Linked DNA regions of Labrenzia sp. VG12. The protein of the gene in region 2 interacts with the protein of the main gene of each other region in a pairwise test. Links are inferred from orthologs where the notes say so. Each region holds a gene or a part of one and is shown on either strand. Other genes may lie near its edges.

What was found. Proteins that work in one complex are often made in the same cells at the same time.
Region 1: the proteins of trkA (region 2) and ptsN interact in binary tests that used the Escherichia coli proteins (3 or more experiments, as listed by UniProt). The link is inferred for Labrenzia sp. VG12 from one-to-one orthologs.

What each region holds. Positions count from the first base shown.
Region 1 is NZ_CP022529.1:5,049,143-5,056,239, forward strand. Bases 1,662-4,626 are described here. They hold ptsN (PTS IIA-like nitrogen regulatory protein PtsN), read left to right. Parts: upstream 1,662-2,892; coding sequence 2,893-3,360; downstream 3,361-4,626. Other genes in these bases: rpoN (RNA polymerase factor sigma-54), read left to right, coding at 1,662-1,953; hpf (ribosome hibernation-promoting factor, HPF/YfiA family), read left to right, coding at 2,245-2,832; mdoH (glucans biosynthesis glucosyltransferase MdoH), read right to left, coding at 3,459-4,626. Also shown: lptB (LPS export ABC transporter ATP-binding protein), read left to right, coding at 1-307; more of rpoN, read left to right, coding at 397-1,661; more of mdoH, read right to left, coding at 4,627-5,297; CHH27_RS23375 (zinc-binding alcohol dehydrogenase), read left to right, coding at 5,381-6,436; CHH27_RS23380 (6-carboxytetrahydropterin synthase), read left to right, coding at 6,439-6,837; CHH27_RS23385 (glycosyltransferase family 4 protein), read left to right, coding at 6,845-7,097. UniProt on the Escherichia coli protein: Seems to have a role in regulating nitrogen assimilation.
Region 2 is NZ_CP022529.1:1,342,955-1,350,047, forward strand. Bases 1,336-4,296 are described here. They hold trkA (Trk system potassium transporter TrkA), read right to left. Parts: upstream 3,524-4,296; coding sequence 2,147-3,523; downstream 1,336-2,146. Other genes in these bases: CHH27_RS06130 (D-amino-acid transaminase), read right to left, coding at 1,336-2,044; CHH27_RS06140 (sigma-54 dependent transcriptional regulator), read right to left, coding at 3,578-4,296. Outside these bases: GTPase HflX, read right to left, coding at 1-616; RNA chaperone Hfq, read right to left, coding at 737-994; more of CHH27_RS06130, read right to left, coding at 1,181-1,335; more of CHH27_RS06140, read right to left, coding at 4,297-4,945; CHH27_RS06145 (PAS domain-containing sensor histidine kinase), read right to left, coding at 4,935-7,093. UniProt on the Escherichia coli protein: Part of the constitutive potassium transport systems TrkG and TrkH. May regulate the transport activity of TrkG and TrkH systems. Binds to NAD(+) and NADH.

The sequences.
Region 1 (7,097 bases), 3.7 Mb from region 2 along the record:
GGGGGAACGCCGGCGTGTGGAAATTGCGCGGGCGCTCGCCAGCCGGCCGTCCTTCATGCTGCTCGACGAACCCTTTGCCGGCATCGACCCGATCGCTGTCGGCGATATTCAGCAGCTTGTACGCCATCTGACCCAGCGCGGCATCGGTGTTCTCATCACCGACCACAATGTGCGCGAGACCCTTGGGCTGATCGACCGCGCCTACATCATTGCGGCCGGGGAAGTGCTCACCGAAGGCCTGCCGCAGGAAATCGTCACCAACCCGGACGTGCGCCGGCTATATCTGGGTGAACAGTTTACCCTCTGATGACAGGTGCCGTGCTAGGCTATACACTCGGTCTGCAACGAATAAGCAAGAAGCAGACCAACTGGGTAGATCGGGCGCCTTAGAAACAGATGGCCATTTCAACAAAGCTGGAGATGCGGCAGAGCCAGTCGCTGGTGATGACGCCGCAATTGATGCAGGCGATCAAACTCCTGCAGATGTCCAATCTTGACCTGGTGTCCTATGTCGAGGCCGAGCTGGAGCGCAACCCGCTTCTGGAAAAGAGCGACGCGGCAGACACCGCACCGGAAAATGGCGCCGGTTCAGAAGCGCAGGCAGAACAGGCGCCGGAGGCGTCCGAGGCGCCGTCTGCATCCGGTGCCGACGAACCCGGGTCGGGCGACTGGATGCAGAACGACCTGGAAACCGGGTCGGAGGCCATCGCCTCCCGAATGGACACGGACCTCGGCAACGTCTTTCCCGATGAGCCCGGCGTTCCGGCATCGCCGGATCCTGCAATCCTCAAGGCGGGAGACAGCTACAAGAATATCTCCAGCGGGGGCGCCTCCGAGGACTACAATCTGGAAGCGTTCGTGGCCGATGAGACCTCTCTGGGCGCGTCCCTAGAGGAGCAGATGCATCTTGCGCTGGAACATCCGGCCGACAAGCTCATCGCCGGCCATCTGATCAACTCCCTGGATGAGAACGGCTATCTTTATGCCGATCTCGGCGAGGCCGCCGAACAGCTCGGCGTCGAGCTGGAACGTGTCGAAGGCGTGCTGGCCGTGCTGCAGACCTTCGAGCCGGCGGGCGTCTTCGCAAGGGGCCTGGCAGAGTGTCTGAAACTGCAGTTGATCGACAAGAACCGGTTCGACCCGGCCATGGAAGCGCTGATCGACAATATCGAGCTTCTGGCAAAACGGGACCTGTCCGCCCTCAGAAAGGTCTGCGGCGTGGACGAGGAAGACCTGGTCGAGATGATCGCCGAAATCCGGGCGCTCGACCCCAAGCCCGGCAGTGTTTTTGGCTCGTCGCTGGTGCAGCCGGTGGTTCCCGACGTGTTTGTCCGGCCGGCCAATGACGGCACCTGGGCGGTGGAACTGAATTCGGACACCCTGCCGAAAGTGCTGGTCAACCAGACCTATTTTGCCAAGGTCATCAAGACGGCGCGCAACGAGACGGAAAAGGAATATCTCACCGATTCCCTGCAGACCGCCAACTGGCTGGCCAAGAGCCTCGACCAGCGCGCCAAGACGATCCTGAAAGTCTCGACGGAGATCGTGCGCCAGCAGGACGGCTTCCTGACATACGGCATTGCCCATCTCAGGCCGCTCAATCTGAAAACGGTTGCCGAAGCCATCGGCATGCACGAATCGACCGTGAGCCGGGTGACGTCGAACAAGTTCATGGCGACGCCGCGCGGGATCTATGAATTGAAGTATTTCTTCTCCTCCGCCATTTCGGCGACCGTGGGGGGAGATGCACATTCCGCAGAGTCCGTTCGCCACAGGATCAAGCAGATGATCGATGCAGAAGATCCGAAGGCCATTCTGTCAGATGACACGATTGTCAAAATTCTGAAGGATGATGGGGTGGATATCGCCCGCAGAACGGTCGCAAAATACCGTGAAGCCATGAAAATCGGCTCTTCGGTTCAGAGGCGCCGGGAGAAAAACGCCCGGTTATAGGCCCGAGCAGACAAGGCGCATGTACGGCCGCTTGCGCAATTTTATTAAAGTTTCCGAGATTTCCACTGAAACAATACCTTGGAATTACACGAAGCTTTCTGAAGATTGTTACGATATTTCATAATCAATTGACTCTTTGATCCGGCGCAATTATAGCACCGCCCTCGTGACGTAATGAGGGGATGGCGCTTCGGCGCTGACTGGTCCATTCTGTAGGCTTGAAACGTTTCGCGTTTCAGCACCGGTTGAACGCCGGTGACCCGTCGGTCAATAGAAAAAGAAGAGGTCCCCATGGCTTTGCGGATTTCGGGTAAGAATGTCGATGTAGGCGACGCTCTGCGCGAACACATCACAGACCGAATCGAAGACGCTCTGGAAAAATATTTCACAGGCGGCTTCACAGGCCACGTTACGCTCAGCAGGGAGGGCACTGGCTTCAAGTCGGAGTGCAGCCTGCATTTGAACACCGGAATTGTGCTCCAGGTGTCATCGCAGGACCAGGACCCGCGCAACAGCTTCGATAAGGCTGCTGACAAGATCGAAAAGCGGTTGCGGCGCTATAAGCGCAAACTGAAGGATCATCACGGCCACAACGGTTCCGACCGCGAGGCCTTCGAGGCGGCGTCCTATGTGCTCGCCTCACCAGAGGAAGACGAGGAAGTGCCGGCGGATTTCAACCCGCTGGTCATTGCCGAGACTTCCGCCAAGGTTAAAACGATGACGGTCGGTATGGCGGTCATGGAGCTGGATCTGACCGAAGCGCCTGTCGTCATGTTCAAAAATGCGGCAAATGGCGGTGTCAATGTTGTTTATCGCAGGGCCGATGGCAATATAGGCTGGATAGACCCAGCATTGGCGGCTATCGAAGCTGCCGAGTAATGATGCGGATGGGGCCGGCTTCCCCCTGGAAGCCGGCTTCTGAAATTAGTAGGCAAACGAATGGATCTTAGTGATCTTCTGGGTAAAGACGCAGTGATTGCCGGCCTCAAGGCCAAAAGCAAAAAACAGGCAATCCAGGAACTTGCGGGCAAGGCGGCTGAACTGACCGGCCTGTCGGAGCGGGAAATCTTCGATACGCTGCTTCAGAGAGAGCGCCTGGGATCGACAGGCGTCGGACACGGCATCGCCATCCCGCACGGCAAACTGACCCGTCTGGACAAGCTCATCGGCCTGTTTGCCAAGCTGGACAAACCCGTCGACTTTGATTCCCTCGATGACCAGCCGGTGGATCTGGTGTTTCTGCTGCTTGCTCCGGAGGGTGCCGGAGCCGATCACCTGAAGGCACTGGCCCGGATCGCGCGTCAATTGCGCGACGCGTCCGTCACCGAGGAACTGCGCGCTTCGTCGGACACGCAGGAGATCTACGAGCTCCTGACCCAGCCGCTCGCGTCGTCCAACGCCGCTTAATCGGTTCAAAATCCCCGCCAAGACACAAGACCGGCCATCTGGCCGGTCTTGTGTCTTGGCGGTTCAGCGGCGGGATTTAGCAACACCGCCGCGCTTGGTCAGGCTTCGGCCGGTTTGGCGTCGCCCTGGACCAGGTCCGGCTGGTCTGCAGCGGGCAGGCGGCCCTTTGTCAGCGCCGGCAGGTGCAGGTCCAGAAGCTCTTCCGGCGGTGCGCTTTCCTCCGGTATGCGCCACAGGGTCGAGCGGATGGCAATCTCGCCGAGCGTCCGGGTGGAGGTGGTCACTGCAATGATCGCGGCCACCAGCGGCCCGACGGCCACAGGAATGACCGGCCAGACCAGTCCGATCGGCTGGCCCGTCAACCAGACGAGGCCGGCCAGCCCGAACAGGGTTTGCGGCCAGAGTTTCTGAAGGGCCAGCTTGACGGGCAGCCGCTGAACGCCGCGGGCCTGTGCACCCCAGCCGATGGTTTTGCCGAAGATCAGCCCGCCCATGAACAAGGTGTGCGCAACGGCCATGATCGGTGCCAGCATGGCCGAGTAGAGTATTTCCGCCCCCACACTCAGGACCACACGGATCGGTCCGCCAAAGGCGCGGCGCAGGTCCTTGCGGGCAAGAACGTCCGCGACGGTCGCCAGCTTGGGGGCAAACACCATGGTCAGGACGGTGAAGAACAGGACAGCACCCGTATCCGGCCGGTAAGGCATCTGGTCGGAGACGGCGCCGAGCACGGCGGCAGCGGTCATGAAGCCGATCCAGGCGGGAGACCCGAGGAACATGAGAATCGCCAGGAAAAGCTGGGCGCGGCTGACGGGTTTCAGGTCCGGCATGGCGAGCAGGCGGCGGTATTGCAGGTTGCCCTGGCACCAGCGCAGATCCCGGCGGATGAATTCCAGAAGATGGGGCGGATTGGCCTCGTAGCTGCCCGTTTCCAAAGGCAGCACACGGACTTCGTAGCCGGCCCGGCGCATCAGAACGGCTTCCACCTGGTCATGTGACAGGATCGTGCCAGAGAGCGGGCCCTTGCCCGGCAGTTCCGGCAGCCGGCAATGGTCCTTGAACGGGGCGATGCGAATAATGGCGTTGTGCCCCCAGTAAGGGCCGCAATCGCCCTGCCACCAGGCGCTGCCAATCGTGTAGGAGCGCATGCCGAGTCGCATGCCGAACTGGAAAACACGGGCAAAGGCGCTGTCCGTGGGCAGGCCGACAACCAGGCTTTGTAGGATGCCAACCTGGGGATTGGCTTCCATGCGCCGGACAAGACCGGTGATGGCCTCGGTGGACATGTAGCTGTCCGCGTCGAGCACCAGCATGAAGTCGTGCTGGTCGCCCCAGCGGTCGCAGAAATCCTCGACATTGCCGGCCTTGAAGCCGTGATTGTCGGTGCGCCGGCGATAGACAATCTCCAGCTGCCCTGCGAACCGGTCCTGCAGCCGGGCCGTCATCTGCTGCTCGTTGAGCGCAACGTCGTCCATATCGGTGTCGCTGAGCACATAGAGCTTGAAGTGTTCGGCATCGCCGGCCCGCACAAGATGCGACACCATGGCGTTCAGGTTGGTTTCCAGGCTCTCCGTGTCTTCGTTGCGTACGCAGGAAAGAAGCGCCGTGCTGCTGGTCAGCGGGCGGTCGGTAATGTCGTGGTCGATCGGGCAGACAGCTTCCACCGGGTTTCGTGTGAGCCGCATGATCAGGAGACCGATCACCGCATTCCAGAAGCCGATGATGGTCCACGGCAGTGTCACCATGAAACAGAACAGAATGAAGAGGTCGAGCGCCGAATAGCCCCCAGGCGACAGCGTCACCGCCATCAGGGCGGACAGTCCTGCGAAACTGATCGCGAGCAGGGTGACGAAGAGGAGGCGACGTGCAGTCATGGCAGTCCTGGAGTGTTTTAAAAGTGACATGTCAAAGACCCGAAACATTTTTTTGACTTCCATTCACGGCAATCATCGCAATAGTGCGCATGTCAAAATGTCCTAAACTTGACAGAACCAGGGTTGATGACCGGAGAGGGTAAAACATGGCCGCCGACGGACCGGTGACGCGCGACACAGGCAATGCGCAGGCGCTGTGGTACACGGGAAAGCAGGAGTGCCGCCTCGAGCCTGCGGCTGTTGTGAGCGGGGCCGGCGATGTTGTCGTCCAGTCTGTTTTCAGCGGTATCAGCCGCGGCACGGAAGGTCTTGTGTTTCGCGGTGAGGTTCCGATGAGCGAATGGCAGCGCATGCGCGCGCCTTTTCAGGAGGGCAGTTTTCCCTTCCCGGTAAAATACGGTTACGCCAATGTCGGCCGCGTCCTCGAAGGGGACCCGGATCTTGAAGGGCGTGTTGTCTTTTCGCTCTTTCCGCATCAAAGCGTCTTTGCTCTCCCGTCAGCGTCCTGCGTTCCGGTCCCGGACGGCATTCCAGCCGAACGCGCTGTTTTGGCAGCGAATATGGAAACGGCACTTAATGCTTTATGGGACGGAAAACCATCACCTGGGGATCACATCTGCGTGGTTGGTGGTGGTGTTGTCGGCCTCCTGACCGCATACGTTGCCGCGCGGCTGCCCGGATCACGGGTGACACTGGTCGACACGAATCAGGCGCGGGCCGGCATCGCCGACGCGTTCGGCCTCGACTTTGCCTTGCCGGAAGATGCCCCCCGCGACCAGGATCTCGTTTTTCACACCAGTGCAACATCCGCAGGCCTGGCAACGGCCCTGGCCGCCGCAGGCGACGGGACTTCGGTGGTGGAATTGAGCTGGTATGGCGCCAACCAGGTACAGGCGCCCCTGGGGGCAGATTTTCACTGCCGCCGCCTGAAACTGGTATCCAGCCAGGTCGGTACCATTCCGCTGGAACGGCAGGCGCGCTGGACCTATCGGCGCCGCCTGGAAACCGCGTTGACCCTGCTCGACGATCCGGTGCTTGATCGGCTGATCAGCCACCGGCTGCCGTTTCAAAGCCTTGCCGACCGTGTTCCCGAAGTGTTGAACAAGACGTCAGATGTTCTGGCGGCCGTTGTCCAGTATGACGGCGGCATCAACCGAGTTTCCCATCCCAAGACCGATAAACACGATTTTTCAGGACGATAGACATGTTTGCAGTCGAAGTACGCGACCACGTGATGATTGCCCATTCCTTCAGGGGCGAGCTGTTCGGCCCGGCCCAGGCGCTTCATGGAGCCACCTTTGTCATTGATGCGGCCTTTCTGGCCGAAAGCCTTGATGCAAACGGCGTGGTGATCGATATCGGCCGCGCGCACGAGGCCCTGAAAGAAGTGCTGGAACCGCTCAATTACAAGAACCTGGACGAGGTTCCGGAATTTGCCGGCATCAACACGACCACGGAATTCCTGACCAAGCATGTTCACGATCATCTCGCCCGTGCCGCGCGCGACAATCGGTTGGGCCGGCCGGGGGGCGAACTTGCCGCGATCCGGGTGACAATTTCCGAAAGCCACGTCGCGCGCGCCTGGTACGAAGCGTCGATCTAGGCCTCAAATGCCCGATCTCGTTTTTGCCTATCCAGGTGACCTCAATACGCCGACCGGCGGTTATGGGTATGACCGGCAGATCCTTGCCGGTCTGCGGCCGCTGGGCTGGCAGGTCACGCTTCTGCCGCTCGGCGACGGTTTTCCCTTTCCGTCGCAGGAAACGATCAACAAAGCATCCGACAAGCTGGCGACGTTGCCCGACGGAACTCTTGTCGTGGCTGATGGTCTCGCCTTCGGCGCCCTGGGCGAGGTGGCCGCAA
Region 2 (7,093 bases):
AACCGACCAGCGCGACGACCGGCTGAGGGATCTTCTTGCGTTTCTTGCGATGCAGATCCCGGGTCCGGCGAACCTGCTCGAGCTGCTTCTGCAATGCGATGATGCGATCCTGGATCTGCCTGCGGTCAGCCTCGATCTGTGTCTCGCCCGGACCGCCCATGAAGCCGGCGCCACCGCGCTGGCGCTCAAGGTGGGTCCAGGATCTTACGAGGCGGCTTTTCTGCCAGGTCAGATGGGCAAGGTCCACCTGCAGCCGGCCTTCCTTGGTGCGCGCCCGATCACCAAAAATCTCCAGGATGAGCCCGGTCCGGTCAATGACCTTGGTCTTCAGGCGTCGTTCCAGATTGCGCTGCTGGACGGGCGTCAGCGGGTGGTCGATGACCACAAGATCAAGGTCCTCGCTGGCGACAATGCCTGCGAGTTCGGCAACCTTGCCTTCACCGAACAGCGTTGCCGGCTTCGGATTGTTGACCTTGACGACACCGGACTGAAGAATATTGAGATTGATTGCAGCGCTCAGACCGATGGCTTCTTCCAGCCGGGCTTCGGGGCTGCGGTTGCCGCGCAGATCACTGTTGTTGGCATCTCGGGTCAACAGGACCGGCTCCAGGATCATCGCACGAAAGGGCTGGGGCAGACGGTCCACCCCAGTGTCCTTTACTCTCAGCGATTTCTGCCCGGGTTCTTCCGTGCCGTTGGATTTAGAGAAATCTTCTGCGCGAGACTTCGGTTTCAATCAGCTTGCCTTTTCAGCGTTTTCCTCTGCCTGATCGAACAGTTGAACAGGTCCGTTTGGCATAATTGTGGAAATCGCGTGTTTGTAAACCAGCTGCGAGTGCCCGTCCCGGCGCAGCAGGACACAGAAATTGTCAAACCAGGTCACAACGCCCTGCAATTTCACACCATTAATGAGAAAAATTGTCAGAGGAGTTTTTTGTTTGCGAACGTGATTAAGAAAAGTGTCTTGGAGATTTTGTGCGCGCTCAGCCATCAGTCTTTTTATCCTATTTGCCCCGGATGCGGCCGAGCATCCGGCGTTTCAGCAGCTTAACGTCAAAAGCCGTTCTATTTCAAACACTAAGGTTTGACGTATTGTCTGCTTATTGTCTTGCCCACCAGTCGGGGCTGTCTGCCTCAGCCCGTCATTGTCTCGTTTTTTGGCCCAATAAGGCCAATCGAATCATACCGCCTGCAAATCAGTAGCAGTATGGAACAGTTCGCGCAATCGCGTTGCGACCGAACCGGGATGGCCATTGCCGATCATTCTGCCATCAACGCGTGTCACCGGCATCACGACACTGGTCGCAGCCGTGACAAAAGCTTCCTTCGCTTCAAAGGCCTCTTTCAGACTAAATGGCCTTTCTTCGAAGGTCAGCCCTTCCTTTTGTATTAGGTCAAGAACGACAGCACGCGTGATCCCGCGCAGGATACCACTTTCGGCCGGACGCGTGACGAGCGCCCCCTCCTTGGTGACAATCCAGGCATTCGTCGACCCGCCTTCGGTGACATTGCCATCTGCATCCACGTACCAGGCTTCCTTGCCACCGTTCTCCTTTGCATTCTGCTTGGCCAGCACATTCGGCAGCAGAGCAACGGTCTTGATGTCGACGCGCGGCCAGCGGTTTTCCGGATAGCTGACCACGGCAATGCCTTCGGCCGCCTGTGCGGCAGCTGCCGCCGGATTGGCGGAGCGCGCCGTTACCACGATCGAAGGTGCAACGGTTTCCGGCGGAAAGAAGTGATCGCGCTTGGAAACGCCACGCGTTACCTGGATATAGACGAGCCCGTTGCGCACGCGGTTCCGACGCACGACCTGGTGCAGGACAAACTCCACGGCCTTGCGGGTCATCGGCCAGTCGATGCGCAATTCAGAGAGCGAGCGGCCAAGCCGGTCCAGATGCCGCGGAATATCGACAATCTTCCCTTGCCAGACTTCACAGACCTCATAAACGCCATCGGCAAACTGGTAACCGCGGTCTTCCACATGCACAGCCGCATCGGCATGACGTACATACTGGCCGTTGACATAGGCAATCCGGCTCATGTGTCCTCCAGAATGAACGGTTCAACCTGAACCGATTGGTATTTTTGAAAGTTTTGACCTTTCGGTCAGGCAATTGCAAGAACTGAAGACGAGCGAAATGCCTTAAAAGAAGTCAAGACTGACACGGAACATCTGCTCGACCTGCCGCACGCGATTTGCGACGGCGAAAATCACAATCCTGTCTTGCGCCTGGATCTGGAGATCGCCATTGGGTGTCAGCACCTCGCCGCCGCGGAACACCGCTCCCACTCGGATACCTGACGGCAGGTCGATCACCCTGAGGGGTTTGCCGACCAGTGGCGACGTATCCAGCGCTTCGGCTTCCACGATTTCAGCAGCACCGTTTTGCAACGAATGAACGCCCCGGATACGCCCCCTGCGCACATGTTGCAGGATCCTTGAAATGGTCACGGCACGCGGATTGATGAAGGCATCGATGCCGAGCGCGTTGGCAAAGGCGGGATAGCTCGGATTGTTCAGAAGGGACAGTGAGCGGCGGCAGCCAAGCTTCTTGGCCATGACCGAGGACAGGATGTTGACCTCGTCCTCGTTGGTCAGCGCCACCATCGTGTCCGCATCCCCGGCATCGGCCTCGTCCAGAATGGTCTGGTCCAGCGCACTGCCATGCAGGATCACCGAGCGTTTCAGGTCATCGGCAACGGCCATGGCGCGTTCGCGCGAAGCTTCGATCAGCTTGATCTTGGTGCCGGTCTGCCTTTGTTCCAGAGCCTTTGCGACATAGAGCCCGATATTGCCGCCGCCTGCAATGATGACGCGGGCCGCCTCCGGCTCCTCGTGACCGAAGATGCTCAGGGTCCGGCGCACCTGGTCCCGGCGGGCAACCACATAGGCCAGATCGCCGGTCAGGATGGAGTCGCTGCTCTTGGGCACGAACAGCTTGTTGTTCCGGTAAAGCCCGACCACAACGGCCCCGAGATCGGGAAAGAGTTCCGTCAGCTGGCGCAGGGGTGTGTCGACAACGGGACAGTCCTCTTCGCACATGATCCCGACAACAACGACCTGATCATCCGCAAAGCGAACCGTTTCCACAGCGCCCGGCAAGGCCAGCCGACGCAACACCATTTCACCGACTTCGATTTCCGGCGAAATGATCACGTCGATCGGCATGTTGTCGCGCGAGAACAGGTTGCGCCAACGGCCTTGCAGATAGGATTGCGCACGTACGCGAGCGACCTTGGTGGGCACATTGAACAGGGAATGCGCCACCTGGCACGCGACCATGTTGACCTCGTCATAAAGGGTCACGGCCACAATCATGTCCGCCTCTTCCGCGCCGGCCTGCGCCAGGATGTCAGGATGAGCGCCATGACCGACGAAGCCGCGCACATCCAGCTGGTCGCCAATGGCATTGATCAGCTGGGGCGAGGAATCGATCACCGAGACGTCGTTTTGTTCCGCAGCCAGACGTTCGGCAATGCCGTAGCCCACCTGCCCCGCGCCACAAATCACGATTTTCATGGAAAGATCCCTTTCCCGGTCAGCCCGTTGTCACCACAGCCCATGCACAGGCCCTCAGGTCATTCCGAGGGTTTTCAGCTTCCGGTGCAGGGCAGATCGTTCCATACCGACAAATTCGGCCGTGCGCGAGATGTTCCCGTCGAAACGCTTGATCTGAGCCTGAAGATATTCACGCTCAAAGATCTCTCGGGCTTCACGAAGAGGCACGGACATCAGGTGCTCGCCGGTGCCCGAACTCGGCAGGTTCGGCAAGGTCTCGCCAATTTCCGCCGGCAACAGGTCGGCCGTGATGGTGCTGTCCGGTTCACCCCGGCTCAGGATCATCAGCCGTTCGACGTTGTTGCGCAGCTGACGCACATTGCCTGGCCAGTCATGGGTCTGGAGAACCGCCATGGCATCGTCGCCGATCGGCCGCAGCGGGATACCGGATGCGGTTGAAATCTGATCCATGAAGTGATGAACAAGAACCGGAATGTCCTCACGGCGCTCGGCAAGGCCCGGCACACGAAGCGGCACCACGCTCAGTCGGTGATAGAGATCCTGCCGGAACAACCCGGACGCAATATGCTCTTCGAGGTTTTTTGAGGTGGAGGACAGGATGCGGATATCAACCTGCACCTTCTGTGTCCCCCCAACGCGTGAGAAACTCTGTTCGACCAGAACCCGCAGGATCTTGCCCTGCGTTTCTGCCGGCATGTCCGCGACTTCATCGAGATAGAGCGTGCCGCTATGCGCCTCTTCCAGCGCCCCGATTTTCCGCAAGTTTCCGTTTTCGTCTTCGATACCGAAAAGTTCTTCTTCCATACGCGCCGGCGTGATGGTCGCGGCATTCAGGACGACAAACGGGCTCTTGTGACGAGGCGACTGATCATGAATCATGCGCGCCGCCTGCTCCTTGCCCGCGCCTGACGGGCCAACGATCAGAATGCGGCTGTTGGTGCCGGATATCTTTTGAATGGTCTGACGCAGATTATGCGCTGCCGACGAGTTGCCGATGATCTCGTTGCTGTCGCCGCTGCGTTGCTTCAGATCGCGGATTTCCCGCTTCAGGCTGGAGGCCTCAAGCGCACGCTCGACAATATGGATGAGCCGGTCCGCCTTGAACGGCTTCTCGATATAGTCATAGGCGCCGCGCTTGATGGCCGAGACCGCGGTTTCGATATTGCCGTGACCGGATATGATTACAACCGGCATGTCCGGATCGGTTTCCTTGAACAGATCCAGGAGCGCCAGACCGTCCAGGCGGCTGCCCATGAGCCAGATGTCGAGAATGACAAGCGACGGTTTGCGTTCCTTAACCGCAGCAAGAGCGCTGTCTGAATCATGTGCGGTACGTGTTCCATACCCGTCATCATCCAGAATGCCCGCGATCATCTCGCGAATATCGGTTTCGTCGTCAACGACTAGAATATCATGCGCCATGGGCAGTCACTGCTTGGTTTTGCGGTTCGGTCTCCTGGTCAACGTCGGCATGAACAGCCATTGTCAGTCGAACCAGGGTTCCCGTGTCGTCAGGGTTGCTTTTCGGGGCGTCCAGCAATTCAATGCCGCCGCCATGGTCTTCCAGAATCTTGCGGACAATAGCGAGGCCGAGACCGGTCCCCTTTTCCCGCGTGGTCATGTATGGCTCCAGAAGCCGAGCCCGGTTTTCCTCGGGCAGACCGATGCCATTGTCAATAACATCAATAACAATTCTGTCCGAACCGTCGGTGTCATCTGATCGAAGCCGAACCTCGACCTTGCCCTTGGGCATGTCTTCGCCGGTCCGGGCGCCAACGGCTTCAGTCGCATTCTTGACCACATTGGTCAGAGCCTGCCCCACCAGACGCGCATCGAATACAGCCGGAACGGCTTCGGGCGGCACATCCACCGTGACGCTGATGTCGGGATTGGCTACGGACTGCATGAAGGCGGCATCGCGGACCACTTCGCGCATGTCGCCGCTCACTTTCTTCGGCTTGCGCATGCGGGCAAAAGAGGAGAATTCATCGACCATCTGACCAATATCGCCCACCTGGCGGACAATCGTATCGATGCATTGGTCAAACACCTGACGGTCATCCTCGACCTTCTTGCCGTACCGGCGGCGTATCCGCTCAGCAGACAGCTGAATCGGCGTCAACGGGTTCTTGATCTCGTGGGCAATACGGCGGGCAACATCGGCCCAGGCAGAATTGCGCTGGGCAGATACCAGATCCGTAATGTCGTCCAGCGTCACGACAAAGCCCTGCTCACGCCGGGTGGATTGCTCACGGGTGATCCGGACGTTGATCGTGCGCAACCGTCCGCCCCGGGTAACCTCTATCTGGGTTTCCGGAAGACGATCATTGTCGTTTGCCTGAACGTCGGCGACACAATCGCTGAGTTCGGGCACCACCTCGCCTAGGGGCTTGTTGAGGATCTGAACCTCATCAAGCTGCAACAACTCGAGCGCAGAGCGGTTGACCAGCATGATCGAAGCTTCGTCGTCGACACTGATCACACCGGTCGAGACCCCTGACAGAACCGCTTCATTGAACCGGCGTCTGCGATCGATCTGTTCGTTCGCTGCCAGCAGCGCGTCGCGCTGACCCAGCAACTGCCCGGTCATCTTGTTGAAGGTCTCGCCGAGATTGGCAAGATCACCACCCGATTTTTCCGTCCGGACCTTGACGGCAAGATTGCCCTTGGCGACCTCATCCGCTGCCGAGATCAGGGCCCTGATCGGCGACACCAGCCGGTTGGCGAACCCGAAACCGATCCAGATTGCTGACAGAAGGAGAACCAACGCCACTCCGAGATAAACAAGCGCAAAGGCAAACTGCACGCCGAAACGACTGTTTTCCATCTGCTGGTATTGAGAAGCACCATCTTCGGCCAGCCGCAGATATTCAAGAACGCGCCGGTCGGTCGCGCGAACGGCATAGAGGTAGAAATTGTCATAGGCCGACAGTTTCATGATGCCGCCAACCAGATTGGACGTGCCCGGTGCAATCAGGATCGGATCTCCCGACTTGGCTCTGAAGAAACTGTCCGCCGGCGGCAAGGGAACTTCAATCGCCGGATCCAGAATGACCCGTGTGACCACTTCACCGCTGTCGTTCAGGATATAGGCCGCAAGGATACCGCGCAGCGACACCTGAGCGGCAAAAAACTGATCGAAACGCGTGGGCTCGAACTCGTAAACCGCCTTTGCCCGGTCGATGTCGTTCGACATGGCGATCAGGTCGCCGCGCAACACCCTTGCATGTTCCTGCAGATAGGCCTGCGCCACCGTCAGCGCATTGTCGATGATCTGTCGGGTCCGGTCTTCGAACCATCTGTCCAGACCGCGGTCCAATGTCACTGCAGCCAGAATGGCCATGAGAACAGCCGGCACGGCAGCAACAACACTGAAGAGTGCAACAACCCTCACATGGAGGCGCGCGGCTGCTCGCCCGCGCTGGCGCGCCTGCCAAAGTTTCAGGATCTCGAAGGAGATGACACCGAGCAGGATGGCAGCAAGCGCACCGTTGATAGTCATCGCCGTCATGATGACGTCGCGTGTCGGATCAATTGACGTCAGACCCATCAGGATTGCAAAGGTTACGC